DNA from 2 places in the Pseudomonas sp. BE134 genome. Region 1 is predicted to be linked to the other one. Evidence: predicted binding sites of a transcription regulator. Region 1 holds the regulator's gene; the other holds the start of a gene.
The links. The regulator sigma-54, encoded in region 1, starts transcription at its own class of promoters, with help from an activator protein. The targets are predictions, from matches to a motif close to ANTGGCATNNANNTTGCTNT.
Positions count from the first base shown of each region.

Region 2: a site for sigma-54 is predicted at 5,879-5,898, ahead of J2Y56_RS20940 (flagellar basal body rod protein FlgF). Genes of this name have one in related genera too.

Region 1 is NZ_JAVDUA010000022.1:33,568-43,510, reverse strand. It holds gene lptC (LPS export ABC transporter periplasmic protein LptC) at 1-486, shown strand, start outside; gene lptA (lipopolysaccharide transport periplasmic protein LptA) at 473-1,021, shown strand; gene lptB (LPS export ABC transporter ATP-binding protein) at 1,021-1,746, shown strand; gene J2Y56_RS18605 (RNA polymerase factor sigma-54) at 1,930-3,423, shown strand; gene hpf (ribosome hibernation-promoting factor, HPF/YfiA family) at 3,498-3,806, shown strand; gene ptsN (PTS IIA-like nitrogen regulatory protein PtsN) at 3,819-4,283, shown strand; gene rapZ (RNase adapter RapZ) at 4,286-5,143, shown strand; gene J2Y56_RS18585 (HPr family phosphocarrier protein) at 5,159-5,434, shown strand; partial or broken gene J2Y56_RS18580 (ZIP family metal transporter) at 5,488-5,799, opposite strand; partial or broken gene J2Y56_RS28510 (FagA protein) at 5,946-6,023, opposite strand; gene pmbA (metalloprotease PmbA) at 6,269-7,615, opposite strand; gene yjgA (ribosome biogenesis factor YjgA) at 7,723-8,247, shown strand; gene tldD (metalloprotease TldD) at 8,299-9,741, opposite strand; gene J2Y56_RS18560 (carbon-nitrogen hydrolase family protein) at 9,760-9,943, opposite strand, start outside.
Region 2 is NZ_JAVDUA010000026.1:84,133-94,075, forward strand. It holds gene flgK (flagellar hook-associated protein FlgK) at 1-1,058, opposite strand, end outside; gene flgJ (flagellar assembly peptidoglycan hydrolase FlgJ) at 1,082-2,377, opposite strand; gene J2Y56_RS20925 (flagellar basal body P-ring protein FlgI) at 2,389-3,477, opposite strand; gene flgH (flagellar basal body L-ring protein FlgH) at 3,505-4,200, opposite strand; gene flgG (flagellar basal-body rod protein FlgG) at 4,253-5,038, opposite strand; gene J2Y56_RS20940 (flagellar basal body rod protein FlgF) at 5,084-5,824, opposite strand; gene J2Y56_RS20945 (cytochrome c3 family protein) at 6,037-6,633, opposite strand; gene J2Y56_RS20950 (nitrate reductase cytochrome c-type subunit) at 6,643-7,134, opposite strand; gene napA (nitrate reductase catalytic subunit NapA) at 7,146-9,650, opposite strand; gene J2Y56_RS20960 (chaperone NapD) at 9,641-9,907, opposite strand.

The DNA of each region.
Region 1 (9,943 bases):
GAACGCTTCCTCGACAAGCCTGTGGCCAAGCTCGATGAAAGCACGATCGACTATTACGCGCTCAACGCCCACAGCGTGCAGTTCCTGCCGGACGGCAGACTGCAGTACGAAATGACGTCCGACAAGGTCGAACACTTGAAGGCGTCCGAAGTCACGTTGCTGACTAATCCCGACCTGAACATGTTTCGCGGCACCGAGTTTCCCTGGCACGTCCAGAGTGAACACGGGGAAGTCAACCCGGACGGCACTCAGGTCGAGCTGATTGATTCGGTGCGCATCACCCGTTTCGACGAAAAAAATCGCAGGACCCTGATTACCACAACCCGTATGACTGTGTTCCCGCAGCAGCAATATGCGCAGACCGATCAACCCGTTAGTATCGACGGCGCTGGCGGTGTATCGACAGGCATCGGAATGAAAGCGTATTTGAAAGAAAGCAGGATACACCTGCTATCTAACGTAAGAGGACAGTATGAGGCTCGTTAAAACCCTCCCTATTTTGCTCAGTCTGGGCGCAGCACTGGGAAGCGTGAGCGCCTGGGCTCTGCCGAACGATCAAGAGCAGCCTATCCGCATACAAGCCGACGACGCCCAACTGGACGACAAGAATGGCGTTGCCACCTATAAAGGCGATGTGATCATCACGCAGGGCTCGATTAAGGTCACCGGCAACACCGTGACCATGACCCGCACCCCGGCTGGTGACATCGACGTGGTGACTTCGGTGGGCAACCTCGCCTACTTCGAGCAACTGCAAACCCAGGGCGATTCCAAGCCTGTCCAGGGCTGGGGTGTGACCATCCAGTACCATGCCGCGCAAAATCGCGTCGTTCTGATCGACAAGGCAAAAGTGGTCGACAAGGACAACAACATCACCCAAGGCGAGAAAATCGTCTACGACACCGAGAAAAAGCTTGCCAGCGCCGGTCGCGCTACAGGCAGCAAGGTGACCGAGTCGCGTCCGCGTATCGATATGGTGATCCAGCCCAAGCCGAAAACCGACGAGAAAAAGGCCCCGTAATGGCAACTCTGAAAGCTCAGCATCTGGCCAAGAGCTACAAGAGCCGCCAGGTCGTGCGCGACGTCAGCCTGTCGATCGACAGCGGTCAGATCGTCGGCCTGCTGGGGCCTAACGGCGCCGGCAAGACCACGTGTTTCTACATGATCGTCGGCCTGGTGCAGGCTGATCAGGGCCGCGTTCTGATCGACGATCTGGACGTCAGCCACCAGCCAATGCACGGTCGCGCAAAGGCCGGTATCGGCTATCTGCCGCAAGAAGCGTCGATCTTCCGCAAACTCTCGGTGGCCGACAACATCATGGCCATCCTCGAGACGCGCAAGGAACTCGACAAGGCCGGGCGTCGCAAAGAGCTGGAAAGCCTGCTGCAGGAATTTCATATCAGCCACATCCGCGACAACCTTGGCATGAGCCTGTCGGGTGGTGAACGCCGCCGCGTGGAAATCGCCCGGGCACTGGCTACCAACCCGAAATTCATCCTGCTCGACGAACCCTTCGCCGGCGTGGACCCGATTTCGGTCGGCGACATCAAACAGATCATCTACCACCTCAAGGCCAAGGGCATTGGCGTGCTGATCACTGACCACAACGTCCGTGAAACCCTGGATATCTGCGAAACAGCCTACATCGTCAACGATGGCCAGCTGATCGCCGAAGGCGATGCCGCCACTATCCTGGCCAATGATCTCGTCAAGGAAGTTTATCTGGGCCATGAGTTCCGCCTGTAAGCGTTGAGGTGTCTGGCTAGTCGACTGAGCGCTAATCGCGGTAAAAATCAACAGGTTTTTATTGTTACGGCGCTCTAGGCAAACACTTCAGTTTCAGGCATATAATTTGCTTATGTTTGGCGCTCCGGCGCCCTGTAGTGGATGGCGCATGTGCGCCGGCGAATAAGGTGTTAAGCCCCTGCCATGAAACCATCGCTAGTCTTGAGAATGGGCCAGCAGCTGACGATGACACCGCAGCTGCAACAGGCCATCCGCCTGCTCCAATTGTCGACCCTGGATCTGCAACAGGAAATCCAGGAGGCCCTGGAGTCCAATCCGATGCTCGAACGCCAGGAAGAAGGCGACGACTTCGACAACGCCGACCCCTTGGCCGACAAAGCCGAGCAGCCACCCAACGCCGACATTCAGGAACCCTCCTACCAGGAAACCGCCCCGACGGTGGACAACCTCGATGAAGGCGACTGGAACGAACGCATTCCCAATGAGCTGCCGGTCGATACCGCCTGGGAAGACGTTTACCAGACCAGCGCCAGCAGCCTGCCGAGCAACGATGACGACGAATGGGATTTCACCACTCGCACATCGGCCGGCGAGAGCCTGCAAAGCCACCTGTTGTGGCAACTGAACCTGGCACCGATGTCCGACACCGATCGCCTGATCGCCGTGACCCTGATCGACTGCATCAACAATCAGGGCTATCTGGATGAAACCCTCGAGGAAATCCTTGAAGCCTTCGATCCGGAACTGGACATCGAACTGGACGAAATCGAAGCCGTCCTGCATCGCATCCAGCAATTCGAGCCAGCCGGTATCGGCGCTCGCAACCTGGGCGAATGCCTGCTGCTGCAATTGCGCCAATTGCCAGCCAAGACGCCTTGGCTCGCCGAAGCCAAGCGCTTGGTCAGCGACTACATCGATCTGCTCGGCAGCCGCGACTACTCCCAGCTGATGCGCCGGATGAAGCTCAAGGAAGATGAACTGCGCCAGGTCATCGAACTGGTCCAGAGCCTCAACCCGCGCCCCGGCTCGCAAATCGAATCCAGCGAAGCCGAGTACGTCGTCCCCGACGTTATCGTGCGCAAGGATAACGAACGCTGGCTGGTGGAGCTGAATCAGGAATCGGTGCCACGGCTGCGGGTCAACGCCCAATACGCCGGGTTTGTCCGTCGCGCCGACACCAGCGCCGACAACACATTCATGCGCAATCAGTTGCAAGAGGCCCGCTGGTTCATCAAGAGCCTGCAAAGCCGTAACGAAACACTGATGAAAGTCGCCACCCAGATCGTCGAGCATCAGCGCGGCTTCCTGGAATACGGCGACGAAGCCATGAAGCCGCTGGTCCTGCATGACATTGCCGAAGCCGTGGGCATGCACGAATCGACGATTTCACGGGTGACCACGCAAAAATTCATGCATACCCCTCGGGGTATATACGAGCTGAAATACTTTTTTTCCAGCCACGTCAGCACGTCCGAAGGCGGTGAATGCTCGTCCACAGCGATCCGCGCGATCATCAAAAAACTGGTTGCCGCGGAAAATCAGAAAAAGCCGTTGAGTGACAGCAAGATCGCTGGTTTACTGGAGGCACAAGGCATTCAGGTGGCTCGCCGCACCGTCGCCAAGTACCGCGAGTCCCTCGGGATCGCGCCTTCGAGCGAACGCAAGCGGTTGATGTAGAGCCACGCCACAGCGTTCCAGTGGTAGATCATCTGATCTACCGCTTTATGCACTGGCAACGAAGGAGAAGCTGTATGCAAGTCAACATCAGTGGACACCAACTGGAAGTGACCGAACCCCTGCGCGCCTACATCGGCGAAAAACTCGAACGATTAGAGCGGCATTTCGACAAGATAACCAACGTGCAGGTCACGATGACGGTCGAGAAGCTGAAGCAGAAAATCGAAGCCACCCTGCATATTCCCGGCAATGAAGTGGTCGCAAACGCGGAACATACCGATATGTACGCGGCGATCGATTCACTGACCGACAAGCTGGATAAACAACTCAAAAAGCATAAGGAAAAGACCCAGAGCCTCCTCCAGGGCGCAACCGGTCGTTAACCCCCCCAATCCATGATCCGACTAGAAACCATCCTGACCCCCGGCCGTTCTCAAGTGAACGCGCCGGGTGGCAGTAAAAAGAAAGCCCTCGAGCAAATTGCCAACCTTATCCACCGCGAAGTACCGGATCTGGAAATGCAGGACGTCTTCGAGGCCCTGATTGCCCGTGAGAAACTCGGTTCTACCGGTTTCGGCAACGGCATCGCCATCCCCCACTGCCGGCTCAAAGGCTGCACCTCGCCAATCAGTGCGCTGCTGCACCTGGAAGCCCCTATCGATTTCGACGCCATCGACGGCGCCCCGGTTGACCTGCTGTTTGTGCTGCTGGTCCCGGAAGCCGCCACCGATGCACACCTGGAATTGCTCCGCCAGATCGCCAGCATGCTTGATCGCAAGGAGGTGCGTGAAAAACTGCGCAGCGCCCCGAGCAATGAAGCGTTGTATCAGGTTGTCCTGGACGAGCAGAACGGTCACTAATCATGCGCCTGATCATCGTCAGCGGCCGCTCCGGCTCAGGTAAAAGCACCGTCCTCGATGTTCTCGAGGACAACGGCTACTACTGCATCGACAACCTGCCCGCCGGCCTGCTGCCGGAACTCGCCGAACGAGCGCTGATTCATACCGAACTGCTGCAACCGCTTGTCGCTGTGTCCATCGACGCGCGTAACCTGCCGAGCCACCTTTCGCGGTTTCCCGAACTGCTCGAGGAAGTCCGTAGCCGGCATATCAAATGCGATGTGCTGTACCTGGACGCCGACGAAGAAACCCTGCTCAAGCGATTTTCCGAAACCCGCCGTCGTCACCCGCTGAGCACCGCCAACCGTTCGTTGGCCGAGGCAATCGAGGACGAAAGCAATCTGCTGGGGCCCATCGCCGATCTGGCAGATCTCAAAATCAATACCACCAACCTGAACCTGTATCAGCTGCGCGATACCATCAAGCTGCGCCTGCTGAATCAGCCGGAAGCCGGTACTGCGTTCCTGGTCGAGTCATTCGGTTTCAAGCGTGGCATGCCGGTGGACGCGGACCTGGTGTTCGACGTGCGCTGCCTGCCCAACCCCTACTGGAAGCCAGAGCTGCGTGCGCAATCCGGGCTCGATCAACCGGTGGCCGAGTACCTGGCAGCCCAACCGGACGTCGAAGAGATGTTCCAGGACATATCCTCGTATTTGCTCAAGTGGCTGCCGCGCTTTGCCGCGAGCAACCGCGCTTATGTCACCATCGCCATTGGCTGCACCGGAGGACATCACCGCTCCGTCTACCTGACCGAACGTCTGGGCCAGGTTCTGCAACAATCCCTGAAGAACGTCCAGGTCCGCCACCGCGACCTCAGCTAAAGGATTCACATCGCGATGCCTGCTCTGGAAATCGAAATCATCAACAAGCTGGGCCTGCACGCCCGTGCTTCTGCAAAATTTGTTGGCGTTGCCGGTGAATTCAAGGATTGCACGATTAGGGTAGGACGCACGCCGGAAACTACGGTCGACGGCAAAAGCATCATGGCCATGATGATGCTCGCTGCGGGCAAGGGCACCAAAATCCACCTGAGCACTGAAGGCGAGCAAGCTGATGAAGCGCTGCAGGCATTGGTGGATTTGATCAACAGATACTTCGACGAAGGCGAATAATACCGCGCCTGTAGCAGCTGCCGAAGGCTGCGCCAGCTGCTACAAAATTCGTGTCAGGCCAACGCCGTATCCATCACCATCATCAGACAAAACCCGATCAGCAAGCCAAGGCTAGCGAGCTTGTCGTGACCATTGCGTCGTGACTCGGGAATCACTTCGTGGATGACCACCAGTAGCATTGCCCCCGCCGCCAGCGCCAGGCCTAAAGGCAACAACAGCTCGGCAAAGCTCACCAGCCACGCGCACAACAGCGCGAATATCGGTTCGACCACGCCTGACGCCGCACCGATCAGAAATGCCTTGACCCTCGACATCCCCGCCCCGGCCAACACCAACGCAATCACCAGCCCTTCTGGCACATCCTGCTGTCAGTACCGATGCAAAACTGACCCACCCTACCGGTTGAAAACTGACCCACTTGGGCAAAATGCAGCTTTTGCGAGCTGCCCATGCTGTCCCAGGAGCAACACGTGGAAATCAGTGTTCTTATTCGTCAGGGTTTGTCTATTCGGTCCATCGCGCAACGGATCTGGCGACTCATCCAGCGCCAGCTTTCGAGGTACGGTTGCTCGTGCAAGGCAGAACTCATGATCCGGGCTCATTTGGTAATGAGATTTATTATTGGATGATAATGAGAAACAAAACAACTCGCTACTTGCTCAGTGTTAGTTATGGGAGCGAGCCTGCTCGCGATGGCGCAGTGTCAGTCGACATCGTTGGCGGATGTTCCACCGCAATCGCGAGCAGGCTCACTCCTACAGGGGGCTGGTGCCAGGCGCATAAAAAAGGCGCGCCACCCGATGGGGTGGCGCGCCTTTTGTGTAGCGGTAAGGGTTAGCTACCCGCCACTGTCATCCGCTCGATCAGCACCGAACCGGTGCGAATGTTGCTGCGCAACTCCAGGTCATTACCGACCGCAATGATCTGTTTGAACATGTCACGCATGTTGCCGGCAATGGTGACTTCCTGCACCGCGAACTGGATCTCACCGTTCTCGACCCAGAAACCCGCCGCGCCTCGGGAGTAATCGCCGGTGACCATGTTCAGGCCCTGGCCCATCAGCTCTGTGACCAACAAGCCACGCCCCATGCGGCGCAACAAAGCGGCCTGATCTTCATCCCCGTGGGTGACGAACAGGTTGTGCACGCCGCCGGCGTTAGCGGTGCTCGGCATCCCGAGCTTGCGCCCGGAGTACGTGCCCAGAATGTAGGAGACCAACTCACCCTTTTCGACGAACGGTTTGGCGTAAGTCGCCAGGCCATCACCATCGAATGCGGAACTGCCCATGGCGCGCATCAAGTGCGGACGCTCATCGATGGTCAGCCATTCCGGGAACAGCTTCTGACCCAGCGTGCCTTCCAGGAACGATGATTTGCGATACAGACTGCCGCCGGAAATGGCCGACAGGAAGCTGCCGAACAAACCACCGGCCAGTTCAGCGGAAAACAGCACTGGCACTTCGCAGGTTGGCACCGGACGTGCGCCCAGACGGCTCGCGGCCCGTTGCGCGGCACGCTGACCGATGCTCACCGGGTCGGCCAACAAATTGCCCTGACGGTTCACGTCGTACCAGTAATCGCGCTGCATCTGGCCATCGGCCTCGGCGATCATCACGCAGCTCAGGCTGTGGCGCGTCGACGCATAGCCACCGATAAAGCCGTGGCTGTTACCGTACACGCGGCATCCCTGATGGGTGCTGAGCGTGGTGCCGTCGGCATTCTTGATCCGGCTGTCGGTGGCAAACGCGGCGGCTTCGCAGGCCAGCGCTTGTTCGATGGCTTGTTCCGGGGTGATATCCCATTGGTGGAACAGGTCAAAGTCCTGAAGATCGCGAGCCATCAGCGCGGCATCAGCCAGGCCCGAAGCCTCGTCTTCGGAAGTGTGCTTGGCGATGGCCAGTGCCGCCGCGACGGTTTCGCGAATGGCGTCAGGACCGCTCGCCGAGGTACTGGCCGAGCCTTTGCGCTGGCCGACGTACAAGGTGATGCCAAAGCCTTGATCGCGATTGAATTCGACGGTTTCGACCTCACGCTGGCGCACCGACGTCGACAAGCCCTGCTCCAGCGACACAGCGACTTCGCAGGCGCTGGCGCCCTGACGCTTGGCTTCAGCAATGATCTGCTCGACTTGTTCTTGCAGTGCCGGCAACGCTTGTGGGCCGACGCTTTCAACTGCACTCATGCTGTTCTCCACTCAAATTCTGCTTTCGGTATGGCCTTCGAGCGACCGGGCCGGACAAGCGGCCCCCGACTGGTTATCATGGCGGCGTTTCTTTGCGGACGGCCACCATGGTTGATTCTTACGACGACTCCCTCGATACGGGAGAAAAAAGCAAATCCCAGGTTAAACGCGAGCTTCATGCTCTGGTTGACCTTGGCGAGCGCCTCACAACACTCAAGCCTGACTTGCTGGCAAAACTGCCGTTGACCGACGCTATGCGCCGGGCACTGGCCGATGCGCCCAAGCACACCGCGAATATCGCGCGTAAACGGCACCTTATGTTCATCGGCAAACTGATGCGCGATCAGGACACTGACGCCATTCTGACGTTGCTCGATCAACTCGATGCCTCCACCCGGCAGTACAACGAACGTTTCCATGGCCTGGAACGCTGGCGCGATCGCTTGATCGCGGGCGACGATGCAGTCCTGGAGAAGTTCGTGCTCGAATACCCGGAGGCTGATCGTCAGCAATTGCGCTCCCTGATCCGTCAGGCCCAGCACGAACTGGCGACCAACAAGCCACCGGCATCGAGCCGTAAAATCTTCAAGTACATCCGTGAGCTGGACGAGACTCAACGCGGTCTGCGTTAAGTCCCGAATCGGGTGAGTCGCCAAGCGCCTCACCCGAGGCTCCATCCTTTCTTACGACCCTGTGCCACCCACAGTGATCGCATCGATTTTCAGCGTTGGCTGGCCGACACCCACCGGCACCGACTGCCCATCCTTGCCACACGTCCCTACGCCGCTGTCCAGCGACAGATCGTTACCGACCATCGACACCTTGCTCATGGCTTCCGGGCCGTTGCCGATCAATGTCGCGCCTTTGACCGGCGCAGTAATCTTGCCGTCTTCGATCAGATACGCTTCGCTGGTGGAGAACACAAACTTGCCGCTGGTGATGTCGACTTGCCCACCACCGAGGTTGGCGCAGTAGATGCCGCGCTTCACCGAAGCGATGATTTCTGCCGGATCACTTTCGCCCGCCAGCATGTAAGTGTTGGTCATGCGCGGCATTGGCAGGTGTGCATAAGATTCGCGTCGACCGTTGCCGGTACGGGCCACGCCCATCAGGCGGGCGTTGAGCTTGTCCTGCATATAGCCTTTGAGTACGCCGTTTTCGATCAGGGTGGTGCACTCGGTCGGGGTACCTTCGTCATCGACGCTCAGGGAGCCGCGTCGGCCTGCCAGCGTGCCGTCATCGACGATGGTGCATAGTTTGGACGCAACCATCTCGCCCATGCGCCCGCTGTAGGCGGAGCTGCCCTTGCGGTTGAAGTCGCCTTCCAGACCGTGGCCGACCGCTTCGTGCAGCAGCACGCCGGACCAGCCGGAACCCAACACCACCGGCAACGTGCCGGCCGGAGCCGGAATGGCTTCAAGGTTGACCAGCGCCTGACGCAACGCTTCACGGGCGTAGCCCATGGCGCGGTCGTCACTGAGGAAATAACGGTAATCGGTACGCCCGCCGCCGCCATGTCCACCGCGCTCGCGGCGACCGTTTTGCTCGACGATCACGCTCACATTGAAGCGCACCAGCGGCCGCACGTCGGCGGCCAGGCCTCCATCGGTGGACGCGACGAGGATACGTTCCCACACACCCGCCATGCTCACGGTCACTTGCTGGATACGCGGGTCGAGGGCACGAGTGGCGGCATCGATGCGCTTGAGGAGTTCGACTTTCTCGGCGCGGGTCATCACTTCCAGCGGGTTATCCGGCCCGTACAACTGGGCGACGTCCTGAGTCGTGAACGCCTGTACCGTACCATTCTGCCCAGCGCGGGAGATCGAACGCGCGGCACGGGCCGCCGCACCGAGGGCTTCCAGGGTGATGGCATTGCTGTAGGCAAAACCGGTTTTTTCACCCGACTGTGCACGCACGCCGACACCTTGGTCGAGGTTGAAGCTGCCTTCCTTGACGATCCCGTCTTCCAGCGCCCAGGACTCGGAAATCTGCCCCTGGAAATACAGGTCGGCGGCATCGATGCCCGGGCCGGCCAGATCGCCGAGCACGCCTTGCAGGCTCTCGATCGTTACGCCGCCGGGCGCCAGGAGGTGTTCACTGACTGAGGACAACAACTCGCTCATATGCTTTACGCCTTAAATTCATCGTTCTGAGGCAGGTCGCTGAGCGCCCTGCGAGAAAAAGCGCCGGTGACTGGACACCGGCATCCGCGCCCTGATGGACGCCTGTTCGCTGCTATCGCGTTCGGCCAGCAGCACGGCCTCGCCTTGATCCTGTTGCGCCAGCACCCGCCCCCAGGGGTCGATGATTGCGGCATGCCCCCAG
Region 2 (9,943 bases), on a different contig from region 1:
TTGATGGTGACGTTCAGGTTGCCAGATGCAGAATCGTTGTCCGCGCTGGCAATGCTGCGCTGACTGATGGCCGCCGCGCTGTTGATGTTGTTGAACAACGCCGCGCCGAAGTTGCCGTTCTGATCCAGGCCCTGCCCCAACTGCTGATTGACTTGATCGGCCACGACCAAGGCGATGCGCCCCAGGTTATTGACCGCCGGCGTCAGCACTTCATTGCGATAACGCACCAGCCCGCCTATCTCGCCACCGCTCAACACGTTGGTGATGTCGATCGACGAACCGTGGCGTTCCATGATGATCGAGGAACGGGTCGGGTCGGATGGGTCGACGCCCACACGCAACTTGTTGACGGTATCGCCGACGACCAGCGGCTGGCCGCTGCCCAGGTAAATATCCAACTGGCCTTTGGTCTGGGTGACCTGCGTGCCGACCAGTTCGTTGATTTGACGAATGGCTTCGTTGCGCTGGTCCAGCAAGTCGTTGGGTGTGCCACCCGAACCACTGACTTCACTGATTTTCTTGTTGTAGGTCGCGACGGTCGACGCCAGCTTGTTGACCTGTTCGGCCATCGTGCCCAACTGATCGTTGATATAGGAGGTCTGCTGAGTTACCTGCTGGGACAGGCTATTGAAGCGGCTGCTCAAGCCTTGGGCATTGGTCAACAGGGCCTGACGCGCAGCGTTGTCGTTGGAGTTGGCGGACAGCGTCTGCAACGACGAAAAGAACGATTGCAGCGTTTTGGTAATACCGGTGCCACTGTCAGACAGCAACTTGTCCAATTGAGTGGCTTGCCCCAGATAAGCTTGCGCGTCACCGTTGAGCGAGGTGGTGGTCTGCAGCTGCGAATCGAGGTAGCTGTTGTACACCCGACGCACATCGGCCAAGGTCGTGCCGGTGCCAATGAACACATTGCCATACTGAATAGAGCCTTTGCTGCTCTGCACAATTTGTTGGCGCGAGTACCCGGCGGTATCGACGTTGGAAATGTTGTTACCGGTAGTCACCAATGAAGCGTGGCCAGCAGCCAGACCCGACATCCCGATATTGAGCAAACTCATGGTTCAGACCTTATGCCTTGTGCCTATAAAGGCGTAGTGGAAGCGCCCGCCGCAGCGTAGTTTTGGTAACTCGTCATCTGCTTGGCTATCTGCGAGATCTTGCTTGCGTAATCCGGGTCGGTTGCATACCCGGCTTTCTGCAACTCGCGTACAAACTGTTCTGGTTTATCGGCAGACTTCACGACATCTTGATAGCGATTATTGGTTTGCAGCAAAGTCACCAGGTCATGGAAGCTGTCTTTGTAGGAGTCATAGGAACGGAACTCGGCCGTCTCCTTGACCATCTCGCCATTCCTGAATTCGCTGGTGATGGCCCGCGCCGAATCACCCTTCCAGCTGCTGCCGGCCTTGATGCCGAACAGGTTGTGGCTACTGCTGCCATCCTGGGTACGCATGACCGATTTACCCCAACCGGTTTCCAGGGCAGCCTGGGCCACCAGGTAACGCGGATCGACGCCAATGCGCTCGGCCGCTTCCTTGGCCATCGGCAGCATGGTGTTGACGAATTCGTCGGCGGAACTGAAGGCTTTCTTCGGCGGCGCCAGGGGAATCTGCGCCATGGCACGGCCGTAAATTTGCAGGCGTCCACTCGACCGGGTGTCTGTTTGCGAGGCCAGCCAATCCCCATTGAACAGCGGGCCGGCACCGGTCGCGAGCGCCGGTGTCGCGGCGTCTCGCCCAGGCAACAAGGGTTTGTTGACGGTCGCTGCGGTCGTGGCCGAAGGCACCAGGCCGGCAAGCAAGCGATCCGCCAGTTTCGGCGGCAAGGCCAGGCGACGCTGATTGATCAGCTCCATGTCATTGCGATGCGAGGCTTCACCAGTCGGCGCTTTCACCGAACGCGATGCCCACAACGGACGCTGACCATTGAGCCGTGACAGCGGACCGTCGGTGGCCACAGTGCCTGCCGCGATCGGCGTCGACACCGCCGCTTTCGCCGCTTCCTGCTTGGCGGCAGACAGGGCCGCCGCCTCACCCGGCGCCAGCGGTTTGTTCTTCGACATCTGGCGCATCAGCACGTCCGCCAGGCCAATACCACCGCCTTCGCGAGACATGGAGACGGCCAACTGCTGGTCGTACATTTCCTGGTATTGCTTGGCCGCCGGGGTGTTGAGCGGGTTGTCCTGGCCCAGCGCTTCGGTGGCCGAACGCATGGACTTGAGCATTTCCCCGAGGAACAGCGATTCGAACTCCTGCGCCACCTTGCGCATGTTGCCGTCACTGTCCTTGTCGCCCACCTTGAGTTGGTTCAAGCGATTCAAGTCCGAATAGGAACCGGAGTCGCTGCTGCTGACCAGACCGCTCTTGCGCATATCCATGACGGCCGCCCTTAGATCACGATCAGGTCGGCTTGCAATGCGCCAGCCTGTTTCAATGCTTCGAGGATCGCCATCAAGTCACCCGGCGCCGCGCCGACCTGGTTCACCGCACGGACGATTTCGTCGAGGGTGGTGCCCGGGCCGAACTTGAACATAGGCTTGGCTTCCTGCTCCGCGTTAACCCGCGAGCGCGGCACAACGGCGGTCTGACCGTTGGAAAAAGCGCCAGGCTGGCTGACAATCGGGTCTTCGGTGATGGTCACGGTCAGGCTGCCGTGAGTCACGGCGGCTGGCGAAACCTTGACGTTCTGGCCGATCACGATGGTGCCGGTGCGCGAGTTGATGATGACTTTCGCCACCGCCTGACCCGGATCGACTTCAAGGTTTTCCAGGATCGACAGGTAGTCGACGCGCTGGCTTGGATCAAGGGGTGCGCTGACGCGAATCGAACCACCATCAATGGCCTGGGCGACGCCAGGGCCGAGCAAGTTGTTGATCTTGTCGACGATGCGCTTGGCGGTGGTGAAGTCCGACCGGTTGAGGTTCAGCGTCAGGCTATTGCCCTGGTTGAAACCACTTGGCACCGAACGCTCGACCGACGCACCACCGGGGATACGACCCGCCGACGGAACGTTGACGGTAATCTTCGAACCGTCACGCCCTTCGGCATCAAAACCGCCCACCACCAGGTTGCCCTGAGCGACAGCGTAGACGTTGCCGTCGATACCTTTGAGCGGCGTCAGCAACAAGGTGCCGCCGCGCAGACTCTTGGAGTTACCGATGGAGGAGACGGTGATATCGACCTGCTGCCCCGGCTTGGCAAACGCCGGCAGTTCCGCACTGATCGATACCGCTGCAACGTTCTTCAACTGAACGTTACCCGAGTTCGGCGGCACCTTGATGCCGAACTGCGAGAGCATGTTGTTGAAGGTCTGCAGGGTGAAAGGCGTCTGCGTCGTCTGGTCACCGGTACCGTTAAGCCCGACCACCAGGCCGTAGCCGATCAATTGGTTGGAGCGCACGCCAGAAATACTGGCGATATCCTTCAGCCGCTCGGCCTGCGCGTTGAACGCGGCAGTCAGCATCAAGGCGGCCACCATGAGGTGTTTAAGATTCAAACTGGCCACCTAGAAAGGGAACAGCGGGCTGAGGAAGAAACGGTCGAACCAGCCTGGCTGACTCGCATCGGCAAACGCGCCGGTGCCCGAGTAGGTGATGCGTGCATCGGCGATACGGGTCGACGGAACAGTGTTGTCGGTGGAGATGTCATCGGCGCGCACCAGCCCGGCAATCCGCACCAGCTCATCGCCGGTGTTGAGGGTCATCCACTTCTCGCCACGGACCGCGATAATACCGTTGGGCAATACATCCGCGACGGTAACGGTGATCGAGCCGACGAGGGTATTGCCCTGGGCCGCCTTGCTGTCGCCTTTAGTCGCGCGGTCGCCTTCATAGGCGGCGTCCAGGCTCAGGTCACCACTGCCGAACGGATTGTTGGTGCTGGGGGTGGTGCCAAACAGCGAGGACAGGCCGATGCTGGCCTTGCTGTTCTTGTCAATTTGCGAGTTGGCGTTTTTGCTGGCCTGGGTCTTCTCGTTCAGGGTAATGGTGATGATGTCACCCACCCGGAACGCCTTGCGGTCGGTGTACAGGTTCTGTTCAAAACCGGCCTGATAAATCGAGCCATTGTTCGCGGCAGCCGGCAACGGCGTGCGCGGCAACACCGGCGCGTAATAAGGGTCATTGGGCTTGGGCGTCGTGGGGACGCAGCCCGCGAGCACAACAGCCCCACTCAGTGCCAGAACAGATACAAAGCGATTCATGACCCTACCTCACGGTGTTGCAGGCGACCTAAGGGCCGCCTCATAGACTTGATTACAGATTCTGCGTTACGAACGAGAGCATCTGGTCGGCGGTGGAGATCACCTTGGAGTTCATCTCGTAAGCGCGCTGAGTGGTGATCATGTTGACCATCTCTTCAACGGTGCTGACGTTGGAGGTTTCCAGGGTGTTCTGCAGCGTGGTGCCGAAGCCGTTCAGGCCCGGTGTACCGACTTGCGGTGCGCCGCTGGCAGCGGTTTCCAGGAACAGGTTGTTACCCACGGCTTGCAGACCGGCCGGGTTGATGAAGTCAGCAGTCTGCAGGTTGCCGATCACCTGGCTGGCCGGGTTGCCCGGAACGGTGATGGACACAGTGCCGTCGCGACCGACCGTGAAGGTCTGGGCGTCGTTGGGAATAACGATGGCTGGTTCCAGAGCGAAGCCACTGGCGTTGACGACCTGACCGTTGGAGTCTAGGTGGAACGTACCGTCACGGGTGTAAGACGTGGTGCCGTCCGGCTGCAGAATCTGGAAGAAACCGCGACCGTCGACAGCCAGGTCAAGCGGCTGCTCGGTGGTTTGCAGGCTGCCGGCGGTGAAGTTTTTCTGGGTGCCGACAATGCGCACACCGGTACCCACTTGCAGACCCGAAGGCAGTTCGCTGTCCTGGGTCGACTGGGCGCCTGGCTGGCGCTTGATCTGATAGAGCAAGTCCTGGAACTCGGCGCGGTCACGTTTGAAACCCGTGGTCGAGACGTTGGCCAGGTTGTTGGAAATGGTGGTCAGGTTAGTGTCCTGGGCGGACAGACCTGTTTTGGCAACCCATAGAGCCGGAAGCATTCGATTCTCCTCGTGCGCCTGTTTTACGGCGCGACGTTCTGGTAATTAGCTGATCTGCAAGACCCGAGCCATGGCCTGGTCATCGTCTTTGGCGGTGTTCATCATCTTGATGTGCAGCTCGAATTGCTTGGCCAGCGCCAGCACCGAGGTCATTTCTTCCACGGCGTTGACGTTGCTCGACTCCAGGAACCCGGACACCAGTTTGACGCCGGAGTCGGCTTGCGCCGGCTTTCCGTCCTTGGTGTGGATCGAACCATCCAGGCCTTTGGTCATGTTCTTCAGGTCAGGGTTGACCAGCTTGATGCGGTCGACTTCAGCCATCACGCGCGGGCCTTCGCCCATCGCACGGATGCTGATGGTGCCATCCTCACCCACTTCGATTTGCTGCTCGGGCGGCACGGCGATGGGTCCGCCATTGCCCATGACCGGCATACCGTTGCCGGCACGCAGCACGCCCAGGGCGTCCACGTTCAGGCTGCCGGTGCGCACGTAGGTTTCTTGACCCGCCGGGTTCTGCACGGCGATCCAGCCGTTGCCTTGCACGGCGACATCGAGGTCGCGACCGGTTTCAACCAGCGAACCAGGGGAGAAGTCGGTGGCCGGGCGCTCGGTCATGGCAAACGCACGCGCCGGAAAGCTGTCACCAAACACAGGCATCGAACGGGCCTGTTCCAGGTCCTTTTGAAAACCGTTGGTGGAGATGTTTGCCAGGTTGTTGGCATGAGCCTTCTGCGCCAGTGCATTCTGGCTGGCGCCGGTCATTGCCACATAAAGGTACTTGTCCACACTCTTTCCTCTGCATGCCGGACGTTTGCCGCCCACCGCTGTACTGTTGAGCGATAAGCAAATTGCAGACCAACTTGCGCGCAGAGGTTTAAAGCCCTTTAAACACTGGACTTGAGGGTAATCGCAGAGGAATGACGGAATGCGTCAAAGTCGAAAAACCGGCGCGATTATGCCGCTTGACGGCAACAGGGTGGAAGAGCGTGCCGGATCCGCTACCAGCCTTTGACCCCGCTCATGTCAGGCAACTTGTGGGCGATGCCCTTATGACAGTCGATACAGGTCGCCTGACCGCTGGCCAGTGCCGTGGAGTGCATATTGGCGGCGCGTTTGCCCTGGCGAGTAAAGTCCATGAATTCAAAGTTATGGCAATTGCGGCATTCTCGGGAGTCGTTTGCCTTGAGCCGCCCCCACTCGTGCTCGGCCAGTTCACGCCGCATACCGAGAAATTTTTCCCGGGTATCGATCGTTCCGAACACCTTTCCCCACACTTCTTTGGACGCCTGCATCTTGCGGGCAATCTTGTGCGTCCACTCATGCGGAACGTGACAGTCCGGACAGGTGGCTCGTACGCCAGAGCGATTGGTGTAGTGAATGGTTTCCTGCAATTCGACAAAAACGTTGTCGCGCATTTCATGGCAGGAAATGCAGAACTTCTCGGTATTGGTGGCTTCCAGCGCAGTGTTGAAACCACCCCAGAAAATCACTCCGGCGATGAACCCGCCGAGCGTCAGAAAGCCCAGGCTGTAATGCACGCTGGGGCGACGCAGAATGCCCCAATAGTCTTTGAGCAGCGCACGCAAGGATTTCATGGCCTCTCCTTAAGGTTTCTGCTGGCCGTTGATTTCGTCTTGCAGCACCTGGTCAATGTTCTTGAAGTTGTTGCCCACCAGAGGCTTTACGTCTTTCTGTGGCACGTGACACTGAGTACAGAAATACCGACGCGGCGAAACAGCGGCCAGCGCCTGACCATCACGGTCCATGTAGTGGGTGATACTGATCATCGGCGCCTGAGTGCGGGCACTATTGGCACGGCTGTGACAGGACAGGCACTTGTTGCTGTTCTTGTCGATCGGATACCCCCGAATACTGTGGGGGATGGTGGGCGGCTGGTCAGGATAGTTACGCTCGCGCTTGAGGTCCTTGTTCTCGTCATCAGCCATCAGCGGTGCCGCAAACTCTTGAGTCAGGGTCCCTCCGGGTCGCCGGCCATCCGGTGCCGGAGCATCCAGCGGGTAATCAGGCTGCGCTGCGAATGCCGCTGGCATCCACAGCAACAGAGCCGCAAGTAAAGACAGCGAATGACTCTTCATCTGAGCGCTCCTTATGCCGTCTTGATCAACTCAATCCTGATCGCACATTTTTTATAATCAGTCTGCTTGGAGATGGGGTCCGTCGCATCGAGCGTGACCTTGTTGATCAGCTTGTTGGCATCGAAGAACGGTACGAACACCAGGCCTTGGGGTGGCTTGTTGCGCCCTCGGGTTTCAATGCGCGCACGCATCTCACCGCGTCGACTGATCAGCTTCACTTCGCTGCCTCGACGGGCATTCAAGGCTTTGGCATCGGCCGGGTGCATGTAGACCAACGCGTCGGGGACAGCCTTATGAAGTTCCTCGACACGCTGGGTCATGGATCCGGTGTGCCAGTGCTCAAGCACTCGTCCGGTGCTCAACCAGAATGGAAACTCCGCGTCGGGGGATTCCGCAGGGGGCTCGTAGGGCAGCGCGAAGATAATCGCCTTCTTGTCGGGATAGCCATAGAACTGCACACCACTGCCCTTCTCCACGTAGGGGTCATAGCCTTCCCGGAAACGCCAACGGGTTTCCTTGCCTTCGACCACGGGCCATCGCAACCCTCGTTCGGTGTGATAGAGATCAAACGGGGCGAGGTCATGACCGTGGCCACGGCCGAATTGGGCATATTCTTCGAACAGCCCTTTTTGCAGGTAAAAACCAAAATCCTCGGCCTCGTCGTTTTTATAGCCCGCCGCCATCTGATCAAGCGGGAACTGATCGACCTGACCGTTCTTGAACAACACCTCGTACAGGGTTTTGCCCTTGTACTGCGGTGAGGCAGACAATATTTCCTCGGACCAGACCTCGTCCGTTTTAAAGCGCTTGGAAAACTCCACCAGTTGCCAGAGATCGGACTTGGCGTCACCCGGCGCCGAAACCAATTGATGCCAGAACTGCGTACGTCGTTCCGCGTTGCCGTAAGCGCCCTCTTTTTCGACCCACATCGCCGTGGGCAGAATCAGATCGGCTGCCTGGGCCGAGACGGTGGGATACACATCCGAGACAATCACAAAGTTCTCGGGATTACGCCAACCGGGCAACACTTCCTGCATGATGTTGGGCCCGGCCTGCATGTTGTTGCTGGCCATCGTCCAATACACATTGAGCACGCCGTCCTTGAGCATCCGGCTCTGCTGCACGGCATGGAACCCGACTTTTTCATTGATAGTGCCCGGCGGCAATTTCCAGATTTTCTCCGCCGTGGCGCGATGCTTTGGATTGGTGACCACCAGATCAGCGGGCAGCCGATGGGAGAACGTCCCCACTTCCCGCGCCGTACCACAGGCCGAAGGCTGGCCTGTCAGAGAGAATGGGCTGTTACCCGGCTCGCTGATTTTTCCGGTCAGCAGGTGAATGTTGTAAATCAGGTTATTGGCCCAGACGCCCCGCGTGTGCTGGTTAAAGCCCATGGTCCAGAAGGAGACCACCTTGCGCTTCGGGTCGGCATACAGTTCGGCCAAAGCCTTGAGTTGCTCTGCCGGTACGCCGGTTTCCTTGGCGGTGCGCTCAAGGGTGTAAGGTTTTACGAAAGCCGCGAATTGCTCAAAGTCGATGTCACTCCAGGTGTTCGCCTTGGCCGCATTCTGGGCCTTCATCTCCAGTGGGTTATCGGCACGCAGGCCGTAGCCGATGTCATCCGTACCTTTGGCAAATTTGGTGTGCTTGCTGACAAAGTCCTTGTTGACCGAGCCACTTTCAATGATGTGGTTGGCAATGTAATTGAGGATAAACAGGTCCGTCTGTGGCTTGAACACCATGGGGATGTCAGCCAACTCAAAACTGCGATGCTCGAAGGTCGACAGTACGGCCACCTTGACGTTGGGCTGACTCAATCGCCGATCCGCCACCCGGCTCCAAAGTATCGGGTGCATCTCCGCCATGTTTGAGCCCCACAGCACGAACGCATCGGTGACTTCAATATCGTCATAACACCCCATCGGTTCATCCATACCGAACGTGCGCATAAAGCCCATGACCGCCGAGGCCATGCAGTGACGCGCATTGGGGTCAATGTTGTTGGAGCGAAAACCCGCCTTCATCAACTTGTTGGCCGCGTACCCTTCCCAGACGGTCCACTGACCTGATCCGAACATGGCGATGGACTCGGCCCCCTTGTTTTTTATCGCCTCCTTGAACTTCAACTCCATCACATCAAACGCTTGATCCCAGGACACCGGTTGAAACTCGCCTTGCTTGTCATACTGCCCGTTGGTCATGCGCAACAGCGGCTGGGTCAGGCGATCAACGCCGTACATGATTTTCGACAGGAAGTAGCCTTTGACGCAGTTCAGTCCGCGATTGACCTCGGCTTTCACATCACCATGAGTGGCGACCACCCGATTGTCCTTGGTCGCCACCATGACGCTGCACCCGGTTCCGCAAAAACGGCAAGGCGCTTTATTCCAGTCCAGGGCCACCCGGTCTTCTTCGGTGATCAGGTTGCTGGCAGAGGTAAACACCGGGAGCCCCGCCGCCGCTGCGGCGATCCCGGCTGCCTGGGCTTTGACAAACTCGCGTCGAGTCATAGGCATGTGCTTTCTCCCGTCACATCGAGAATCTCGTGATAAACGAGGGCGGCATTGAGCACACCCGGCAAGCCATTGATCTCGCTGATGCGCCGGGAAATCTCACTTTCGTCTTCCATCTCCAGCACCACAACCAGCTTGCCGGCGGGACTTTCCTGGTGCAGTTCAACGCCTTCGAGCAACCGCAAGTTGGCTTTCACCGCCTCGAACAATTCAGGGTGGGCCAGCACCACCAGACTGGCAATATGCAGCGTCTTTTCCATGACCCGTACTCCCCGTCTTTTTGCTAAAGATGGACA